2 regions of the Parasphingorhabdus pacifica genome follow, and region 2 is predicted to be linked to the other one. Evidence: riboswitches for the same ligand, from Rfam matches in the RefSeq annotation. Region 2 holds a riboswitch; the other holds the start of a gene.
What was found. Region 2 has a riboswitch for cobalamin ahead of ACYVAN_RS01055 (HoxN/HupN/NixA family nickel/cobalt transporter). Riboswitches for the same ligand answer to the same signal wherever they lie in the genome.
Positions count from the first base shown of each region.

Region 1: linked by a shared signal. The riboswitch ahead of metE (5-methyltetrahydropteroyltriglutamate--homocysteine S-methyltransferase) and the one ahead of ACYVAN_RS01055 (HoxN/HupN/NixA family nickel/cobalt transporter) in region 2 are both predicted to bind cobalamin.

Region 1 covers NZ_BAAGYS010000002.1:505,886-513,700, reverse strand. The annotation lists gene ACYVAN_RS02375 (MFS transporter) at 1-238, shown strand, start outside; gene ACYVAN_RS02370 (hypothetical protein) at 235-636, shown strand; gene ACYVAN_RS02365 (hypothetical protein) at 633-1,013, opposite strand; gene ACYVAN_RS02360 (transglycosylase domain-containing protein) at 1,368-3,479, shown strand; gene ACYVAN_RS02355 (CPBP family intramembrane glutamic endopeptidase) at 3,678-4,631, shown strand; gene metE (5-methyltetrahydropteroyltriglutamate--homocysteine S-methyltransferase) at 4,685-6,973, opposite strand; cobalamin riboswitch at 7,111-7,343, opposite strand; gene ACYVAN_RS02345 (APC family permease) at 7,641-7,815, shown strand, end outside.
Region 2 covers NZ_BAAGYS010000002.1:230,274-238,088, reverse strand. The annotation lists gene cobM (precorrin-4 C(11)-methyltransferase) at 1-1,323, shown strand, start outside; gene cbiE (precorrin-6y C5,15-methyltransferase (decarboxylating) subunit CbiE) at 1,424-2,638, shown strand; gene ACYVAN_RS01065 (cobalamin biosynthesis protein) at 2,635-3,990, shown strand; gene ACYVAN_RS01060 (DUF1876 domain-containing protein) at 4,070-4,339, opposite strand; cobalamin riboswitch at 4,465-4,660, shown strand; gene ACYVAN_RS01055 (HoxN/HupN/NixA family nickel/cobalt transporter) at 4,763-5,809, shown strand; gene cobA (uroporphyrinogen-III C-methyltransferase) at 5,910-7,133, shown strand; gene cobN (cobaltochelatase subunit CobN) at 7,308-7,815, opposite strand, start outside.

The sequences.
Region 1 (7,815 bases), 280 kb from region 2:
CTTTATGTTCGAGCGCTCTGACTCGGGAGTCGCCAGCACCGTTTGGAACATCGCCTACGACGCCGGAAGCGGGATCGGCGCGGTCAGTTTCGGCGTACTCGTGACTACCACCACCTACCCGGTGACGTTCGGTATCGCCGCGGCAGCAGTGCTCGCGTGCACACCACTTCTCGCTCGGATCCACAACGTGGAGGTGGCGACCACGAGCCGAACCGAGCGCCTAGAATCCGAAGGGTGACTCGCAGCCTGCTGACCCCCAAGTGGCTGCTGCTGCACGCCTTGTTCCTCGCTGCCGTCATCACCACCGGCTTGCTCGCCTGGTGGCAGTGGGGCCGAGCCAACGATGCAGGCGGTAGCTTTCAGAATCTCGGCTACGCACTGCAGTGGCCGCTGTTCGGTGCCTTCACCCTCTTCCTGTGGCAGCGGGTCGTCCGAATGGGCATGGAGGAACGAGCTGAAGGCGACGAGCCGCGACCCGAAGAAGAGGCCGCCCCGGAAGGGCCAGGGCGACACTCCGTTCGCACACGCCCACTGGTTCCTCCGCCTGCGGAACCGGTGACCGACGACGAAGATCCCGAACTCGCCGCTTACAACAAGTACCTCGCGGAACTCAACGAGGCCGAACAAGGCCGCTAGTTGAAAGTGATCCCGCCGTGGATCTCCCGCGCCTGGATCACCTTGTCCGCATTACCGGAAACCGTGTTCACGACGCTTTGTTCGGAAGCTGTGACTTCGCGGTGCACTTCGGCGCCGTCAGAACGCAACTGCTGCGCGAACTCCGGATCTTGGGTCGCTGCTCGATCCAGCCGTTCGGCGAGTGCTCGCACCGTAGGTTCTTCCGCCGCGGGCTGCTCGGCTGCTTCGAGCGCCGCCCCCATCTCGGGATCCTGCTCTGAACGTCCCCGGATCAACCCACGGACCTTCTCCAGTGCGGTCGAACCGGCAGAGCCGAGGACGCCGGCGGCCTGGCCTGCCAAGGCCGTCGCCAGCGAGTCCAAAAACGGGTCAGTCATGAGTCCTCCGAGGTGGCGTTCGAGGTGTGGTGTTTCCTCATCGTTGGTGACCAAGTGTAGTCAATTGATCGCCAAGAAGAGCCGGAATGCGGCGCACTGGGACGCCTTTTCACGTACGTGGCGCTTTGAACTGCGAAAACGTCCCTCTTGGTTTGAAGGTCCCGGCTGTCGGTGTCGTGCTTCACCGTCGGGTAGATGTGATATCAAACCAATGAGTGATAGCTGGCAAGCACGGATCGACACGCTCGACGGCGAGAGTGCCGACACCCGCCACGCGGTGCCCGCAGTGATCGGGCTGAGGCCTAAGCTGCCACGGGCGACCCGCGGTGCTTGATCAAGTCGCATCGACACTTGATGATTGGGGCTGGAGTGCGCAGCGGCGTACTATTGAAAATGTTCGGGCTGTGCGTACTGGCCGGAGTGCTGGTCGCGACCCTGATGATGCCGCTGGCGGTCGGCGCTGGAGCCGCCGTCAACGAGACCACGACCGCCATGTCGAATATGTCCGGATCCCTGGCCAGGCGGGACATGCCGCAGGTCTCGACTGTCACCGACAAGGACGGCGAGCCGATCGCCTACTTTTTCGATGACTACCGGGTCGAGACGCGTCCAGGTGAAATCGCGGACACGATGAAAGCCGCCATCACCGCTGTCGAAGACAAGCGATTCTGGGAACACGAGGGCGTCGACTGGCAGGGCACCATGCGTGCGCTGGCCACGAACATCAGCACTGGGGGAACCACCCAAGGTGCCTCGACGATCACCCAGCAGTACGTCAAGAACTACCTCGTGCACGTCGTCGCCGACTCTCGCGTAGACGCCGAGCGGGCCAAGGAAACCACCATCGCCCGTAAGCTCCGCGAAGCAAAGGTCGCCGTCGAGCTCGAACGCACCATGACCAAGGAGGAAATCCTCACCGGATACCTCAATGTGGTGCCCTACGGCAATCAAACCTTCGGAGTCGGGGCGGCGGCCCAAACGTATTTCGGCACCACCCCCGACAAACTGACCATTTCGCAGTCAGCGCTACTCGCCGCGATCGTCAATCAGCCGGGGTCCCTGAATCCGCACACGAACCCCGAAGAAGCACTCGAACGCCGCAACCTCGTCATCGACCTCATGTCCGATCCGCACAACAACATGCGGATCACCGAAAAGGACGCGGCCGAAGCCAAGAAGGAACCACTCGGCGTGCTGACGCCACTCGGTCGACCTCCGAACGGCTGCGTGGGTGTCGGTGACGGGACCACAGACGGGTTCTTCTGCACATACGTGACGGATTACCTCGAACGTGCCGGAATCGACTCGGACCGGCTGGACACCGGCGGACTCACCGTCCGCACCACCCTCGACCGCACCGCCACCGACGCGGCGAAGGACGCGGCCGAGAAACAAGTCCCGACACAGACCGACGGCATCGCGAACGCGATGGCAGTCGTCGAACCAGGCACGGACAAGCACAAGGTCCGTGCGCTTGTGGCGAACCGCGACTTCGGAAACGACGCCAGCAAGGGACAGACCGCCTACGACATCGTCAGCAAGGTTCAGCCCTTCGGTGCAGGGTCGATCTACAAGGTGTTCACTGCCGCCGCCGCATTCGCACAGGGCATGAATCCGCAAGACGTCATCGCCGTACCACCCACATACACCTCCAGCGTCTACAAGAACGGCACGGCGCCGTACACCGTCGGAAACGCGGAAGGCGTTCAATCGGGCCCGCAAACGCTGCAGATGGCGCTGGCGAAATCGCCGAACACCGCTTTCGTGGCGCTGCAGGAACGAGTGGGACTCAACAACGTGGTCGACATGGCGTCCCGTCTCGGGTTGCGGCGCGGGATGAACGAAGTGAACGAAAATGGACAACCACTCAGTGAAGACGGTTCGAACGGGCCCTCTCAAGGCCAAGCGATCAAGGAGAACAACCGCGGGGCCTTCACCCTCGGTTACACACCGACCAGCGTGCTTGAGCTCTCCAACGTCGCCGCCACGATCATGAGCGGCGGCACGTTCTGCCCACCGACTCCGATCGAAGAAGTCAAGGACCGGCACGGCAACATCATCCCGATCGAAGAGCAGCCCTGCGATCAAGCGGTCACACCCGAGGTCGCACGCGCACTCGCCGAAGGCCTCAGCAAGGACCACACCGAGGGAACTTCCCAACGCGCCGCCGAAGCGGCGGGCTGGACACGTCCCCTGATCGGCAAGACCGGTACAACGCAGCAACACCGCTCGGCCGCGTTCCTGGCCGCCACGCCGCAGATGGCCGGCGCGGTGCTCACCTACGCCGACGGCAACAGGCCCGAAGGGATCTGCGACAGCGGTGGTGACGCGCCGCCGTTCCTGTGCGGGACAAACGGCGGAAACATCTATGGCGGCAAGGTGCCCGCACGCACCTGGTACGACGCCATGACCGAGGTGCACGCTGGCCTGCCACCGGCCCCTCTGCCCGGTGTACCTGCCCCGTAGGTCTGCATCCACGGTCACCGAAGGCGCCGGTGCTCTCGGTGACCGTGCAGGAAGCTCCTTCGCCCTGAAGGAGCCCGCCGCCTTTCGGTAGACAGCATGGGAACTTTTCTTCCACACGTGAAAGAAAAGTTCCCATGCTGCGCACCGCAACCCCTGCCGGGCGTTCGCGCAGATCACATCTCTTGGCAGGATGAGGAGGTGAACACCGAGCAGGATCGCGTCGATGTCCGTGGGACGGTCAGCTTCGTAGCCATCGCCTACGTTCCGGCATGGTTGTTGACCCTCCCCATGTGGATCACCGGACAGGGGCTCTTGTGGCAATGGGCGCCGCTCGTGCTCACCGCCATGATGTTCATGCCGGCCGTCGCTACCTTCGTCGTGAGCAAATGGGTCAGCCCGAAACCCGACCTCCTCCGCGCCACGGGCATCCGGTCCCCGGGCGGGTTTCGATCATGGTGGCGGTACTCGCTTGTCGCCTGGCTCGGCCCACCGGTCGTCATGCTGCTCGCCCTCCTGGTGGGCGATCTGCTCGGCGTTTACCACGCGGACTGGACGGGATTCTCCGGCCTGGCCGAACAGAACCACACCGAAGTGATCGGCGAGCCCGAGACATCCCCGAACACCCTCGCGCTGACCGAAGTCGCCCAAGTCTTTCTTCTCGGCTGGTTCAACGTCGCCGCAGCGTTCGGGGAAGAATGGGGCTGGCGCGGATACCTGCTGCCGAACCTGATCCCGCTGGGGCAACCCGGCGCATTCCTCGTCACAGGAGTGTTGTGGGGCTTGTGGCATGCCCCCGTGCTGGTTCTCGGCTACAACTATCCGACAGTTCCGGTCGTCGTCTCCTTCATCATGATGGTCTGCTTCTGCACACTCGTGGGCGTACTGCTGGGCTGGTTGCGGCTCGTGTCTCGCAGCGTGTGGCCGCCCGCTATCGCCCACGGGTTCCTGAACGCCTCCGCCGGGCTGCCGCTGATCTTCGTCGCCGCGGGTAACCCGATCAACAATGCCCACGTGGGCTTGCTCAGCTGGAGCGGTTGGATAGTGCTCATCCTGCTGATCGTGCTACTCGTCCTACTCCGAAAGCTTCCGGTGAAGCTGGAACACGTCCCTGACGGTTTGACCCGCGGCGTTCGTCGCCTCAGCAGGCGTTGAGAGCATGGGAACTTTTCTTCCACACATGAAAGAAAAGTTCCCATGCTCACGAGTCACCGGAGCGAGGCCCGCACCTTCTCAGCGGCCGCCACGGTATTGCGCAACGCATCCTCGACTTCAGCGTATCCACGAGTCTTCAACCCGCAGTCGGGATTAACCCACAGGCGGTCCGCGGGGACCGACCGCAGCGCGGCACGCAGCAACTCTTCCACCTCGTCGACCCCAGGCACTCGAGGTGAATGAATGTCGTACACGCCAGGGCCGACGCCGCGAGCGAACCCGACCGCATTGAGATCGTCGAGGACCTCCATTCGGGACCGCGCGGCTTCGATGCTGGTGACATCCGCCTGCAAAGCGACGATCGCGTCGATCACATCACCGAACTCCGAATAGCACAGGTGCGTGTGGATCTGAGTTGAATCCGCGACACCGGACGTGGCCAACCGGAACGAATCCACAGCCCAACTCAAATACGCCTCGTGACCTTCTCTGCGGAGCGGAAGCAGTTCTCGCAACGCAGGCTCGTCAACCTGTACAACGCCGACGCCGGCTGCTTCGAGATCCCGAACCTCCTCACCGATGGCCAATCCGACCTGCATCGCCGTGTCCGCGAGTGGTTGGTCATCCCGAACGAACGACCAAGCCAAGATGGTGACGGGGCCCGTCAACATCCCCTTCACCGGTTTTGCGGTCAGCTGTTGCGCCTGCTTCGTCCAGTCGACGGTGATCGCGTGCGGTCGGGACACATCGCCGAAGAGAATCGGTGGGCGCACACAGCGAGACCCGTACGATTGCACCCACCCGTTGTCCGTACTGACGAAGCCGGACATGTGTTCGGAGAAGTACTGGACCATGTCGTTGCGTTCGGGTTCGCCGTGGACGAGAACATCCAGTCCGAGTTGCTCCTGCAACCGAACGATGCGTTCGATCTCGTCGAACATCCGACGGTTGTAGGTCGCCCGGTCGATCGTGCCGTTGCGCAGTGCTGCACGAGCTTTCCGCACGTCACTGGTCTGCGGGAACGAACCGATGGTCGTGGTGGGAAGCGGAGGCAGATTCAGGGTTTGTCGCTGAGCTTCGCGCCGAACAGCGTAGTCGGGCCGTTGAAAGTCACCTGAGGTCAAATCCCTGACCCGTTGCCGGACGTTGCCGTCATGTCGACGAGCTGAATTTCGCCGAGCTTCGATCAACGAATTTTGAACTGAGAGTTCGTCGGCCACCGCATTCCGGCCGTCTCGTAGCGCACGATTGAGCAGGACCACTTCGGAGACCTTCTGCTTCGCGAAGGCCAACCATGGTTTGATCTCCTCGTCGATGCTGGTTTCGGCATCAACGTCATAGGGCACGTGCAGCAACGAACACGATGTCGCGATCGACACGTCACCGGCAAACCCGAGAAGGGTAGCGGCGGTGCCGAGTGCTGAGTCCAGGTCCGTACGCCAGATGTTGCGTCCGTCCACCAAGCCGGCGACCAAGGTCTTGTTTCGCAGACCATGGATGGCGGGCAGCCGATCTATAACGGGCCGCCCTGCGACGAGATCCAGGGCGATCGCCTCGACATCGGTCTCAGCGAGAACGCCCAACGCCTCCCTCGGATCTCCGAAGTAGGGAGCCACCATCAGCTTCGGTCGGTCGGTCGCGTGCGCGATTTCGTCGTAGGCGCGACGCAGCAGAGCCAGTTCTTCGGTGGATCGGTCGGCGGCGAAGGCCGGCTCGTCCAACTGGACCCACTCCACACCGGCTTCGTGGAGCTCGCGCAAGAGATCGACATAGGAGGGCACCAGGTCATCGAGCTTGTCCACGGTACGAAACGATTTCGGGGAGCCCTGTGCTGGTTTGGACAACAACAAGAACGTCAGCGGTCCGACCACAACCGGGCGGGTGAGCACGCCCATATCGGCAGCTTCGTGGCACTGCTCGACGGGAGTGCGGTCGGCCAGTGCGAACTCCGTATCCGGGCCGATCTCGGGGACGAGGTAGTGGTAGTTGGTGTCGAACCACTTGGTCATCTCGAGTGGAGGCGTCGACTCAACGCCTCGTGCCATCGCGAAATAGGTGTCCAACGGTCCGAGTCCCAGACGCGTGTACCGCTCGGGCACTGCGCCGAACGTGACAGCAGTGTCCAACACCTGGTCGTAGAAGGAGAAAGTGTTGCTCGGTACCGAGTTCACACCTTCGTCATGAAGTTCCCGCCACGTGTTCGTGCGTAGCGTCCGGGCCACATCCCTGAGTTCTTCTTCCCCGATACGGGATGCCCAGTAACTTTCCAACGCCCGCTTCAGTTCGCGGCGCGGCCCGATGCGCGGATATCCGAGTACGGTCGATCCGATCGTGCTGGTCAAAGCTCTCTCCTCGCGAGCTCGGTGACACGGCAAGTCCGACAGCCCCGAAGAGGTGAACGCGTACCGCAGACCAGTCCGGTGGAGTGGCCGCAGTGCCCGCTCGCCCTCCCTCGAGGCCACGGACGAGCGCACACACGCTGGTGTGCGCACCGATGGCAGGTCTTCGGACTCGTGGGCGGTCCCATTTCGGATGTTCCTACTAGCCGTCAGCTTCCCAGGCATGCCCAGTGCTTTGCCGACCGAAAACGGGCGGCGACGGCGTTCGTTCCCACTCACCGCTGCGGGGCAGTCCCGGAGTTACACCGGGTTCCCTCTTGCCTCACCGGTCACGATCCCTCGCCGCCGGTGAACCATCAGCGTCCTGAACCCTACTCGTTGGGCTCCGGATGGCAAGACCCATCGCCTTGTGCCGGGTCTCACCACAGGGGTGTCAGCAAGGGAACTTTTCTCTCAGTTGTGGAAGAAGGGTTCCCTTGCTCGGTGTCGGAATCTCGTGCTACTCGGGTGTATGTGAAACGGGCTCAGCCCGGCTGTAGAGGGTGAGCCGTGCCCCATTTGGAGTAAGCGGCTACGAGATGGACCGCGTGCCGGTCCGGGTATTGTCAACCTCTTCCGCTCGCTGCAGGATGTGGCTTCGATACTTCCGTCCCGGCATTCGGGAGCGCACATGAGCAGTGATGAGCGTCCGTTCGAGCGAGTACTCAGACGTAAAGACGTATTGGCGGTCGGATTCGGTTCGATGATCGGATTCGGCTGGGTTGTCCTGGCCGGTCAGTACATCGACGACGCTGGTGTGCTCGGATCCGCGCTCGCGTTCGTGATCGGTGGTCTGATCGTAGCGC
Region 2 (7,815 bases):
GTCGAGATTGTCCCCGGCGTCGCCACCTTCTCGGCGGCCGCTGCGACGGTCGGGCGCGAGCTCACGGTTCCCGAGGTCGCCCAGTCGCTGGTGGTGACGCGCCTGGAGGACGGCAAGCATCCGATGCCCGCGGGGGAGAGCGTCCGCGAGTTCGCCAGACACGGCACGACGATGGCGCTCCACTTGGCGGCCTCCCGCGCCGGCCAGTTGGTCGAGGAACTGCGGGCGGGTGGCTATGCCGACGACGTGCCGGTGCTCGTGGCGTACAAGGTGAGCTGGCCGGACGAGGTGTTGCTGCGCACCGAGGTCGGTGAACTGGAGAAGACCGTGAAGCAGCACAAGCTCTGGCGGAGCGCGCTGTTCCTCGTAGGCCGGTCGCTGGCCGGTTCGGGCACGCGGTCGCGGAGCTATCCGTCGAGCGGTCAGTCGCCCGCGTACCGAAGGCCTTCCGGTCCTCGCCGTTCGTACCGGAGCCGAGAAGACGGCGGTTCGGAACGCGCGGGCACCGGTAACGCCGAGCCTGCGCGTCCCTCCCCGGCGGAGACCGCCGCTGCGGGACCGTTCCCCGCCCCGCGGACCGGCGCTCAGGAGAGCAGCCGCTCGGAGTCGGACGTCGCCTGGTGGGCGGTGCGAAACTGGCAGGACACCGCTCGTGGTGCCGTCAAGTCGGCGGCGACCCGCCGGGTCGCCCCTGCGCAACAAGGTCTTTTCGTCAGCGAGCCGGAACTGGACGAGAGCGTGATCGAGCGGTCGGTCGAGCTGGGTGCCGTCGGCGTCGCCGTGGTGCAGCCGGCGGCAGCGGAGCACCTTGGCGAGGATCACGCCGGTGAGGATGAGCTCCCTGGGCCGGCGAGGTCCGCGGTCGAACCCCCGGGGCAGGCCGAAACGGCAGGGCAGGCCGAAACGGCAGGGCAGGCCGAAACGGCAGGGCAGGCCGAGACCGCGGCGGATTCGGCAGCGGGGACCACTGCGGGAGTCGAGCCGGACTCCGCCGGAGCGGCCCGGGCCGTTGCCGAGCAATCCGCCGTTCAGCTGGAATGCGTTGATGCGGAGCCTGCGGGGCAGGCGTCTGCTGGGCAGAACTCCGCTGGGCAAAACTCCGCTGGGCAGGAGCGCACTGGGCAGGAGTCCGCCGAGCAGGAGTCCGCCGAGCAGGCCGGGGACGCGGGGGACGAGGTGCCCGGCGGAAAGCAAGCTTCCCAGAGCGGTCGTCGGACCCGGACGGCGAAGGCCGCACCGAAGACGCGGTCCAAGGGCAAGAGCAAGGCGACCGGGACCAAAACCTCGACCGCGCGCAAGTCCGGGGGCAAGCAGGCGGAGTGACCCGGTGCTCCGGCGGGGCTCGTGTTCGCGGCATTGGTATGACGGTGGTCGGGTCGCATCCGTTCGGGCGGCCGACCTGTACGGAGCAGAGGTGGGTGGCGTGACGGTCACGGTGGTCGGGGTCGACGGAGACTCGTTGCCCGCGGGCAGCGACGAGACGCTGGCCGAGGTCAGACTCGTCCTGGGAAGCCGGCAGCATCTCGCGGCCCATGCGCCCGCTCATGCGCGGCAGCTCGAACTCGGCCCGCTGGAACCGGCGTTGGGTGCGCTGACCGCTCTCGCCGATCACGAGAACGCCGCGGTGTTCGCCTCCGGTGATCCGGGGTTCTTCGGCGTCGTCCGGGCGCTCCGCGAGCGCGGCATCCGGTGCGAGGTACTACCCGCGACTTCCAGCGTCCAGCGGTTGATGGCGCGGGTCGGGCGGTCCTGGGATGACGTCGCCGTCGTCGGTGCCAACGGGGGTGATCTCGGCCGCACGATCAACGTGTGCCGGGCGCACCCGGCGGTGGTCGTGCTGACCGCCTCCGGTGCCGGTCCCGCGCAACTGGGCACCGGGCTGATCGGGTGGCGACGGACGATGATCGTGGGTGAGGACCTCGGTGGTCACCACGAGAAGCTGACCACGATCGAGCCGGCCGAAGCGGCCAAGCGCACCTGGCGTGAACCCAATCTGGTGCTGTGCTTGACGGAGCCGGACGCGGTGCCGCCTCGCGGATGGCGCGCGGGTGGATCGCCGTCACCACCGGAATCCGGTTGGGCGCTGCCCGCGGACGACTTCTCCCATCGGGAAGGCACCCTCTCGTCGGCCGAAGTTCGGGCGGTGGCCCTCGCCAGGCTCGCGCCGCGACCCGGTGCACTGGTGTGGGACGTGGGAGCGGGTTCGGGTTCGGTCGCGGTGGAGTGCGCCAGGCTGGGGGCGGCCACGATCGCCGTCGAGTCCGACGAGGCGCAGGTCGTCCGGCTGGTCACGAACGCGGCGAGTCATGGCGTGGACGTCCGCGTCGAGGAGGGCGAAGCGCCGCGGGTGCTGCGCGATCTGCCCAGGCCGGATGCGATCTTCGTGGGCGGCGGCGGAAACGCGGTGGTGACCGCGTGCGCGCACGCCGGTGCGACGCGCGTGGTCGTCGCGCTCACTGCGCTGGACCGGATAGCGGGCACTCGCGAGACGTTGCGCAGCGCGGGCTATGAGGTCGAAGGCGTGCAGCTGGCGGCGAGCCGACTCGCCGAAGCATCCGACGGCACCTGGCAGCTCGCGCCGAACACGCCCGTCGTGCTGGTCACCGGGCATCGGACCGGAACGGAGGAACGAGCATGATCGGGCTGTTCGCGGCCACTACCACGGGTAGGCGTGCCGCAGCTGAGCTGGCCGCCCGGCTCGGGCCGGACGCGGTACTGGTTGACGGGCCGGTGGGGCCCGCACTGCGGCGGGCCTGGACCACCCTGGACGGGGTGGTGCTGTTCGTCGACACGTCTTCGGCGGTGCGGCTGATCGGGCCGTTGCTGGGCGACGAGAGCACGGACCCGGGTGTGGTGTGCGTGGACGACGATCGACGTTTCGCCGTGGCGGTGGCGGGTGGTCGTTCGGGGGGTGCCAACGCGCTGACCCAGCAGGTGGCCGACGTGCTGGACTGCGTCCCGGTGACCGTGGTCGGCAGTCTGGCGGTCGGTCCGCTGGACGAGCTGGCCGACGAGTTCGATGCCACTGTGGACGGTGATCTGGCCGCGTGCGGAGCGGCCGTGCTCGACGGCGAACCGGTCCGCCTGCTCAACCCGCACGGCTTCCCGCTTCCGGCGCTGCCGTCGAACGTGGCGGCCGACCCGGAAAATCCGATGTGGACGGTTGTGTTGGACGATCGCCGCCCGGACGAGCCCGATGACGACCGGACGGTGCGCATCATCCCCCGGACCCTCGTGGTGGGCATCGGCTCGAGCCGGGGCGTCAGTCGCACCACCGTTACCGACCTGATCGCCGGTCTCGACACCGCACACGGGCTCGACCCGCGAGCCGTGCGCGCCTTCGCCACCGTCGAGCACAAGGCAGACGAGACCGGAATCCTCGAAGCCGTGCAGGACATGGGCTTCTGGCACACCGCCGATGGAGGTGACGAACTCCCGCTGCTGACCTTCTCGACCGATGAGCTGGCCGAGGTCGAGGTGCCGACCCCCAGCGACCTGGTGCGTGCCGCGACCGGTACGCCGAGTGTCGCCGAGGCCGCCGCCGTGCTCGGCGCCCGGGAGATGGGTGGCGGAGCCGGCGTGGAGTTCGCGGCGCCCAAGACCAAGAACGAGAGCGTCGCGGTAGCGGCCTGCCGGGTCCGGCCGCGAGGCAGGCTCGCCGTCATCGGGATCGGGCCGGGCCCACCGGACCTGCGGACGCCGCGTGCCGAGACGCACCTGCACCGGGTCGCTGTCGTGGTCGGCCGTCGCGAGCATCTCGACGATCTGCACCACCTGCTCCGCGCGGGAACCCGGTTGCACCCGACCGCGCGCAACGAAGCCGACCGCCTCGATGAGGCGATGCAGCTGGCGCGTGCGGGCAACGCGGTCGCGTTGCTCGCCCCCGGTGACGGGGAGCTGAGCATGCGCGCGGCCCAGTGGCAGGTCACCGACGACATCGACCTGGTTCACGTCCCGGGCGTCGCCGAGCGCGACCAGGGTCTGTCCTAGACGGTATGGCCCAACGGCCGCGGAGGTGACGTCGCGGGAAACCGGACCGGCCCGGATCCGGTTTCCCGCGGTCGGCCCGTCATGCGGGCAGGTGCACGCGCCGATGCTGTCGTTCTCCGATGTCGTGCGCCGCGGTGTCCAGCAGCTTGTGGGCCAGTTCGAACAAGGCGCGGGCCACCGCGATCTCGTCGCCGATCTGCGGGACGTCCGGGTCCTCCGGATGCCGTCGTGCCGTCCCGTGACCGTGCAACGCCTGACCGTTGGTCGTTGTCATCCCGACGTCCGCGGTCGTCTTCGCGCCCGCCTCGATGACCTGCATGTCCAGCGTGATCGTCCGAGTCTCGTACATGGTCGCCTCCTCGGTATCCGGTTCCAGCATGCGCCGGTAGGTGGCGTGATGGAAGTCTCCATGTCCCCTGACCGGGTGGGGTCGGGTCGGCAACCCGGGAGTCGTATCGCTGGTGAGCGAATTCACCGAGGTTTGACCTCGGTGGCGCGGCGGGTGAGGATACAGCGGCCGGTGGGGAGGAACTCGGTGTGAATCCGAGACGGTCCCGCCACTGTGACCGGGGAGTGGGTCCCGCGGACCACGGCTCGAACGAGCTGGAAGGTCGGGACCGGGAAGCGACGATCCGGGAGTCAGGACATTCGCCACCGGCGCCGCGTCACGCCGTGGCGCGCGAACGCCGATCCCCTCGGGCGGGAGAACCCAGGAGGTCCGGACCCCATGTCTCGGGACACGGAAGTTGAGCGAACGCACTCCGGTTGGGGTGTGGTCGAACGTCGGAAAGCCGCGATCGTCCTCGCCGCTGTGGGCGTGCTGCACTTGCTCGGGTGGGGCGGTTACCTGCTCTACCACGATTCGTTCGGTGCGGTGGGCGGCCTCGCCGCGGCGGGGACCACCGCTTACCTGCTGGGCCTCCGGCATGGTTTCGACGCCGATCACGTTGCCGTGATCGATGATGCGACCCGGCTGCTGATGCAGCGCGGACGCAGGCCGGTATCGACCGGAATGTGGTTCGCGCTCGGCCACGCCAGCGTGGTGATGCTGCTGGCGGTCGGCGTGGCGTTCGTCGCGGGTCCCGCGGCCCAGCGATGGGCTGAGCAGACGGGGGCCCACACCGCGACGCTCGTCGACCTCTGCGTCGTGCTCGTGCTCGGTACCTTGGCGGTGCTCAACGCGCTGGTGCTGCGGGACGCGGTGGGGCTGCTGCGGCGCGGGCGGAGTGGACCGGTCGCCGAGCACGAAGTCGAAGACGTGCTCGGGCGGCGCGGGGTGCTCGCCAGGCTGCTCCGGGGGCGGATGATGCGCATCGGTCGTTCCTGGCACCTGTTCGGCATCGGTTTGCTGTTCGGGCTGGGGATGCAGACCGCGACCGAGATCACGGTGCTGGCTCTGGTGGCGCCGCAGGAGCAGATCTCCTCGGTCGCCGTGCTGAGCCTGCCGCTGCTGTTCGCGGCCGGTATGTGCACAGTGGACAGCGTGGACGGAATGCTGATGTCCCGCGCTTACACCTGGTCGCTGGCTCAGCCGATGCGCAGGCTCTGGGTGAACGTGACCACCACGGCGTTGACCGTGGTTCTCGCCGCTGTCGTCTCGGTGGCGGTGCTGGCCGGACTGCTCTCCGACCTCGGGGTCTCGCCGATGGCGCCGGTGGCCTCGCTCGGGGACCATTTCGAACTGCTCGGCTACCTGACCATCGGGGCGTTCATGGCAGTATGGGGCGGCGCTGCGCTCTGGTGGAGGCTGTCGGGCCCCGGCGACCACCCGGACGGTGGGCTTTCGCCCGCCAGTAGCGCCGCGCGGTCAGGCCGATGAGCGTGAGCCATGTCACGCCCGCGCGCCCCGGCTGCTTCGGCCTTCTTCGAGCTGGTTCTCGGCGACGTTGCCGGGTCGAACATCAACACGGACTACGGACATGACCACGCACACTGAACATCATTACTTCGCAGGGCTCGACCTCACCGGCAAGCGGGTGGTGGTCGTCGGCGGCGGCACCGTCGCGCAACGCCGGGTGCCCCGGCTGATCAACGCCGGGGCTCTGGTCGAAGTGATCTCTCCGGAAGCCACGCCCGCGGTGGAGGCGATGGCCGATGCGGCCGAACTGACCTGGCATCGCCGCCCGTACGCCGACGGCGATCTGGCGGGCGCGTGGTACGCGGTGGCGTGCGCCGCGGGCAACGAGGTGAACGCCCAGGTGGCGGCCGAGGCGGAACGGTCCAGGGTGTTCTGCGTCCGAGCCGACAACGCTTCCCTGGGCACGGCTGTGACCCCCGCCGTCGCCGAGCACGGGGGACTGCTGATGGGCGTGCTGGCCAGCGGTGATCACCGCCGGTCCGCCGCCGTCCGGGATGCGCTCGCGGCCGCGTTGCGCAGCGGGACGATCGACGACAACGCCGAGCGCCCGGCGCCCGGTGTGGCGCTGGTCGGTGGTGGTCCCGGTGACCCCGATCTGATCACGGTCCGCGGGCGCAGGCTGCTCGGTTATGCCGACGTGGTGATCGCCGACCGGCTCGCACCGCGTGAACTGCTCGACGAGCTGGGGCCGCACGTGGAGGTCGTCGACGCTTCGAAGATCCCGTACGGGCGGGCCGCCAGCCAGGACGTGATCAACGAGTTGCTCATCGAGCACGCGCGGGCGGGCAAGTTCGTCGTCCGGCTCAAGGGCGGCGACCCGTATGTGTTCGGACGTGGTTTCGAGGAGCTGCAGGCGTGCGTGGAGGCGGGTGTCGCGGTGACCGCGGTACCCGGCATCACCAGCGCACTGGCGGCTCCCGCAGGCGCCGACGTGCCCACCACCCACCGGGGTGTGGCGCACGAGGCGGTCATCGTCTCCGGTCACGTCGGGCCGCACGACGCGGAATCCCTGGTGGACTGGCCCGCGTTGGCTCGGCTGCGCGGCACCCTGGTACTGATGATGGCGGTCAAGCGGATCGGGGAGTTCGCGGACGTCCTGCTGGAGCACGGCCGGGATCCGAAATCGCCGGTGGCGGTCGTCGAGGAGGGCACCACCCGCGGTCAGCGGACGCTGCGCACGACTCTGGCCGAGGTCAAGGGTGCCGTGCTCGAAGCGGACGTCAGGCCGCCCGCCATCATCGTCATCGGTCCGGTGGCCGACCTCGCTCCCGAGAGCCGCCGCTGAACGCATCCGTCTCGGGGCGACGTCACCGGCCACCCGATGGTTCCGGCGACACGATGGTTCCGGCCACGTGATGGCTCCGGCAAACGAATGCTCCGCAAAACGAGGGCCCCGAAAAGCGAAGGCCCCGGACACCCGCCGCGCGACGGGTGTCCGGGGCCTTCGTGTCGGCCAGGGTCAGCTGCCGGCCGAGCCGTCCTCCAGGTCGCCCTCGGCCTGCAGGTAGATCTCCCGCAGCGCCTGGAGGGTCTCCGGGTTGGGCTCCGACCACATCTCCCGATCCGCGGCTTCGAGCAGCCGCTCGGTGATGCTGTGCAACGCCCACGGGTTGGACTCGGTGAGGAAGTCGCGGTTCTCCTCGTCCATCACGTAGGTCTCCGCGAGCTTCTCGTACATCCAGTCGCCGACCACGCCGGTGGTGGCGTCGTAGCCGAACAGGTAGTCGACCGTCGCCGCCAGTTCGAACGCGCCCTTGTAACCGTGCCTGCGCATGGCCGCCAGCCACCGGGGATTGACCACGCGGGCTCGGAACACCCGTGAGGTCTCCTCGGTCAGCGATCGCGTGCGGATCGAGTCCGGCCTGGTGCTGTCGCCGATGTAGGCCGCCGGTGCCTTCCCCGTCAACGCACGCACCGTGGCGATCATGCCGCCGTGGTACTGGAAGTAGTCGTCGGAGTCGGCGATG